2 regions of the Butyricimonas paravirosa genome follow, and region 2 is predicted to be linked to the other one. Evidence: riboswitches for the same ligand, from Rfam matches in the RefSeq annotation. Region 2 holds a riboswitch; the other holds the start of a gene.

Region 1 (3,217 bases), 180 kb from region 2:
ACACGGAACCTGTCTCGAACTTCCCGGTCAACTCGATCGTATTATTCACGTTTTTGTGGTCCGGGTTAAAATTCAACGGATTCTGACGGGCAGCATTTCCTCGTTGAACCGTATCCAAGTCAACATACACCTTCTCGTCTTCTGACTTATAATAATACCATTTATATATCGGATCCTTAGAGGTACGATAAGAAAGCCCCTCAATACAATGATAATCCAAATCACTGTGGAAATAGGAAAAACGTTCTTTCAACTTCATCCAATCCGTGATCTGGTAAACGTATGACACAGACATATCCCATACTTTCCGTTTCATGTAATTATTGGCAAAGTCATTATAAACCTCGCGGTAATCCGCCTCCGGGTGGCGATCCCCCTTCAGCGCGTACGGTTTGTCTCCGTCCACGTAGAACATATCACCGGGCATAACGGGTGCAGCCCCGATCTCGGTCGTGTAATCATCATCGGCATAGCTACCGGTCACATCAATACGTCCCCACTTTCCCAAATCAGCACCCAAAACACCATACACGGAAAAACGATTTGCATTCACCTCACGCCATCCGTCTCCCGTTGAATAATTGATATTGGCACGATATTCGAGAGGTCCCACAAGTTTTCCCCCGAAACCAAGAGTAGCCCGTCTCTCATCCCAGCTACCATAACTGATACGAGCGTTGGCCGAAAAATCGGGAGACGCTTTCTTGCGCACGATATTCAACACTCCGCCCATAGCCGAATGTCCGGCCAAAATAGCGGCGGGTCCTTTCAACAATTCGATCGACTCCACGGCAGCCAAATCCCCGTAAGGCACGTTATTATTCAACGTCCGCTCATCGCGAATCCCGTCAATCATAACAACCGCACTCCCCTGTCCGCGAATAGAAAACTGTTGGAACTGCCCGTATTGCTTGTCTTTCGCTACAATTCCCGGCAAAAACTTAACGGCATCCATCAGATCAACAATTCCCTTCCGGTCAAGCATCTGGCTAGACAACTTGCTCACCGTTATCGGAACGAAACGTAAAGGCACATCCAATCCCAACAAATCAATCCTCTTCTTTTTCTGCATCACATCCACCTGATCGATACGGAATAAAGAGTCCGTGATACTCTTTTTCTTTCGCTTATCGTTCTCTTGAGCGAAAAGCGAACCGACGCACACAAACAGCAACAATGCTAATACAACAACTTTTTTCATACAACTATATATTAATAATGAATAAGCATTATTAACATAGTCTTTTGGGCAACATGAGTTTAAGGTAAAATCCATCTTTTTCCCTCTCGCTTTTTTTCCCGAAAGCTATGGTTTATCTAGTTCGGCAGGTCTTCTGACTTGTTCCGGATTTTGTTGCCTTCCCAGTTTATAACCAGTGACATTTGAAGTACAAAACCCCTTGTACAGGAACTTACAGCTGCGGGTACAGTCCCGGATTCACACCGGATTCCCTATTAAGCATCACCTCCATGACCGAAGGCTCCGCACCAAAACATGGCGCGAATGTAATATATTTTTTTATATTATACTTTTTCAACATGATTTTTTTATTTCCATAATTCAATCATCATAACAAACTGACAACCAATCCCTATAATAAAAACTCCAACAATGTCCCTAACGAATCTCTATACCTTCTCCCGGTATCATTTTTCTCATCCAACCGTAACCTTTTGTCAAAAAATATATACATTTGTGCCGTCTTAGGTGATGTGTTAATGCTCAATTAACATACAAGAGGGAAACCGGTTAGAATCCGGTACAGTGCCCGCTACTGTGATGCCCGTTTCTCCCTAACGAGGAGATTCAAAGAAAGGTTCTTACACCACTGTTCGTAAGGACGGGAAGGTATCTTTCTTAGGCGTAGTCAGGAGACCTGCCGAGACAAACACAGGTAATAGCGTATTCTCGGGGCCAGGAATACTATTATAAACTTTAAAACTTAACCCGAATGAAAAGAATTGTAGTACTGACTACATTATTCATGCTGACTTTGGCAAGCGTCTCGCTAGGGCAGATCACGTTGAGAGGGAAAGTGATCGATGCAAAAAGCGGGAAAGCACTTATCGGGGCCAATGTACGATTAGTCGGAACAAGCATCGGAATCGCCACGAACAACAAGGGCGAATTCATCCTCGAAAAAGTCCCCGACGGTACCTACACGCTCCGGGCCAGTTACCCCGGTTACGAAGTCAGTTCCATAAAAGTCAGTAGTAGCAAAAGTGACATTCTGTTCCAACTGAAAACATCACTGATCAACCTCGATCAAGTCGTTGTTTCGGGAACGGGAACTCACCGAAAATTAAAGGACTCGCCAGTCCCCGTCGAGGTCATGACAGCCTCGGACATCAAAAAAGGCGGAATCTCCACCATCGAGGATGCCCTCGTGATGCTAAATCCCTCGTTTAGTTTCCGACCAACGGCTATGAGTACAAACATGACCCTTAACGGAATGAAAGGAGATTATATCCTCGTTCTCGTGAACGGGAAGAAAATGACCGGAGACATTTCCGGTTACGTTGACCTCTCCCGAATCGACATGGGTAGGGTAAAACGAATCGAAGTCCTTAAAGGTGCAGCCTCCTCCCTCTACGGATCGGACGCTATCGCGGGAGTGATCAACATTATCACAGATCAGCCACATGACGCCCTGAACATCGTGTCCACGACCCGATTAGGAGGCAAGGGCAGTTTTATCGAGAACGTCAACGCAGACATCAACGCTGGCAAATTCTCGTCCTCAACCTCTTATCAAAGGCGCCAATCTGACGGCTGGCAACTCAGTAATATCACAGAAGATAGTGTACCTACCCGTCGCAAAGTGTCTGATAAATTTCACTCGGACATCGTGAACCAACGTTTTGCCTTCGATCCATCAAAAAATCTGAACTTGTACGTGGAAGGAAGTTACTTTACCAAAGAACTCGACCGTCCCGTGAACAAGGATGCTAAAGACCCTTCCGGATTCGACTATGATATGTCATACGAGAACTACGCTGTGGGATTGGGGGGAAAATATCTGTTCGGTAATTCCGCTTATATTAGCTTGGATGTCAACGCCAACAACTACGAGTACTACAAAGTATACACCCGTGCCATCGAGTCCAAGGGCGACACGACCACCCACGTCGGAGATGAAATCCTGACCAAACGTCAACGCTACTTATCTACCAACCTAAAAGGAGTATTCAAGATCGGTAAGTACAACAAAATTTC
Region 2 (3,217 bases):
ATATTCGCGCTCGCCTCGTAACGCTTCCCTGTGTATATAAAACTATAATTCAAAAACCAACTCTTGTACGTCCCGTTCAGAATCAACGAACCGCTATGCCAAGGGATATACGGAATCTGGTCCCCGTAATACGTACTCTCCTTCTTCGTGAAATCCTGAGCCTTCTGGTATGTGTAATTCACCCGGGCATCCAACAACCAATGTTGACAGAACCTCCAGTTACTCTGCACGGCGACATCAACCCCTCGAATTTCCACCTCTCCCAGATTCACCATCGTCCAGCGAAACTGATTGGAAGTCGGCATGGCAATAATCTTATCCGACACCTCGTTATAGTAGGCATCCACCTGTACGTCCAGCCCCAGCAACACCCCTTTATCAAAGTTGCGATTATAAGTCACTCCCACGTTATACTGGTTCGTGTACTCCGGTTCCAGATTTATATTCCCGATAAAAGTATAATACAAATCATTCAACGTCGGCATTCGGAACACTCGCTTATAAAAAGCCCTCACGTTAAAATCCGCCACACGGAACGGTTGCCACGCCATCACGACCGTGGGTGTATATTCCTGCATATCATCCGCTGCCCCATTCGCCACCTTCGTCCGCTCATGCACGAAAGTCCCCAACACGCTTGCCTGAAATTTAAAACGGTCAAAATGCAAGGCCGTCGCCACGGCCCCTAAAGTCGTGTAACGGGTCGGATAGACAAAATCCACCAAATCTGCATTCAGCTTGTTCCACTGAAAATCCACGGACACATCCACGTTCCAAAAAGGCAAAATGGCAAACATATTGGCTGACGAAACATAAATTTCGTGTTGCCGGAAATGATTATTCACGTACATCGTACTCACGTCCAACCGGGGATCGGAAAGATAATGCAAATAATCATAGGCATACTTCGCGTTCATCTGTAAACTATAACCACTAAAATGCCTCAAAAAAGAACCTTGAAGGAAAAAATTAGAATCCCATTGACGATCCTGATGCTTGAACTTTCCCGGCTCTTCCCGTACCGATGCGCCGGGATAACCTCTTTCGGAATCATAAAAATATGCCTTAGCCTTCCACTCCCCGTCATTCATCCGGCCAAACACACCATACTCTGCCCGCAAAGCACGAACATCCCCGTTCTTACGAACCTCAGTCGTATCGTAACCATTCTTTTTTTTGTAGCTAAACTTATACTTTCCTGTCGTGTACATATACTCCGAACTAAAAGCCCCGCTCACGTGTTCCCCCAACCGATGTTCAAACAACACCGATGGATTCGCCACCCCGAAAGATCCCGTTTTAAAAGTAACCTTCGCGTTATATTTCTTCCCGTCTGTAAATCTAGGTGTACGGCTTGTCATATAAATAGACCCGGCCGAGCCAAAATCTTTGGCAGACTGGAATATGGCACTCCGCTGCCCGTTATACAAAGAGATCGCCTCCATGTTATCCAGTGAAAAACGTCCCAGATCCACGGTCCCGTTCTGTGCGTTTCCCAACTCGATACCATCATAAAACACCCCCACGTGTTGGGTCCCCATCGCCCGGATATTCACGGTCTTCAAGCCCCCGATTCCCCCGTAATCCTTGATCTGCACCCCCGAAAAATAACGCAAAGCATCCGCAACGGAATGTACTGTCAACCTTTGCAACACCGGACCTTCCATCGTTTGAACCGGAATCACCTCCTTCTGAACCCGCTTGGCGGCAACAACAACCTCATCAATATTGTACACCTTTGTCGTGTCCACTTTTTGTGCCCACAAATAATTCCCAAACAAGGAACACCATAAAATTACACCAAAAACGATTAATTTCATTTACTCTGCCATTAAACGATAACAAATCCGATCATTCCATTTCCGGCGATCGCCTTCATTTGCAATCACCTTGGACCAAATCATTAATCCAAGAAAGATTTATTTTTCTTGCACCTCGCGAACTCTAGTCCCAGAGAGTTACGAACTCATGATCTTGGCAGGTCTTCTGACTTGCTCCGTCCTTGAACGCCCTTCCCATTTCGTGTCGAAACAGTGGATGTGAGTCTTGTTCACGGACTTTGGCGGAGCTTACAGCAGCGGGTCTGTTCAGGATTTGCACCTGATTCCCTTTTCACCACACGCCCGAAACGAGGTGTGACACCAAAATCGTTGCAAAAATATATAAAATATAAAGACAGTAGAAGTTTATGACACTATTTTTCACTCTTTATTTCACAAAACAAAATACTGATAATCTAACACATAAACATACAACTAGGTCTGCAAAGCACATATTTTGATTTGCAGACCCAGTACGTTTACCATCTCACAGAAATAAACTATTCCTTTTTCCAGTTTCCATTAACCATATCTTGATACTGGGGATTATACCCGTTACCCGACACGATCCACTTGTCGGAAGTCAGTACCGGGATCACGCTTTTCAAGCCGGAGAAGTCGAATAACCCCACATTCGTCTTAATCTCCACAGCAGACGCCGACACGAGTACCGGAAAATTGACGTATTCCAAAGAGGCTGTTCTCGTCGTCCATGCGTTCAACGTCAACTTTCCCCCGATAGACCTCAATGCCGGCGCATAGATACCATCCAAATGACCACCATAAGAGTCATTCGCCCTAATATTGAAATCACCTTTCACCGTTTCCAGCGCAGGCAGTGACAGCAACTCCATGTTACAGCAATGTCCAGCACTTAACGAACCGATTTTTGTCAGTTTCGGTAGATTTACCCGGGAGCGTCCTTGAATGTAAAAACCGAACTCCCCGTCAACTTCTTTCAAATTGGGTAAATCCAAATCATCCACGGCAGCCACAACCGTGAGGCTGAATTTCCCGGTCACTTTTTCCACATTCAACTGAACTGCCTCCGTACGACTACCGGATATCCAGAATTCAAAGAAATCTGTCGTCGTGACTTCCTTGATGCCCTTGATAACAATATTCGGGGCATAAAGAGATAAACGTTGCATGGAGATAGCTTCGTCACCGATCAAGGTGAGAGGCACATTGTTATTACGAACCTCAAGATAAGTCAAGCCGTCAATCTCCCGGATGTCCAATTCCGCAACATTTGATTGGCTAAAAGAGAGCGAACCGACAGATAGGGAATGCTCCAAGAAAGAGTAATCCTCGGCAAGGATTTCCGAGAAATAAAGGCTGGAAACCTTCGTAAGCGAACCAAGAGCAGATAAATCCGCAAGAGAACTCATGCTGCG

What was found. Region 2 has a riboswitch for cobalamin ahead of F1644_RS14360 (TonB-dependent receptor). Riboswitches for the same ligand answer to the same signal wherever they lie in the genome.
Region 1: linked by a shared signal. The riboswitch ahead of F1644_RS15135 (TonB-dependent receptor) and the one ahead of F1644_RS14360 (TonB-dependent receptor) in region 2 are both predicted to bind cobalamin.

Annotation. Positions count from the first base shown of each region.
Region 1 covers NZ_CP043839.1:3,712,004-3,715,220, reverse strand. Annotated here, with positions in the region: gene F1644_RS15135 (TonB-dependent receptor) at 1-1,201, opposite strand, end outside; cobalamin riboswitch at 1,308-1,494, opposite strand; cobalamin riboswitch at 1,690-1,899, shown strand; gene F1644_RS15130 (TonB-dependent receptor) at 1,953-3,217, shown strand, end outside.
Region 2 covers NZ_CP043839.1:3,533,708-3,536,924, reverse strand. Annotated here, with positions in the region: gene F1644_RS14360 (TonB-dependent receptor) at 1-1,820, opposite strand, end outside; cobalamin riboswitch at 1,960-2,161, opposite strand; gene F1644_RS14355 (leucine-rich repeat protein) at 2,321-3,217, opposite strand, start outside.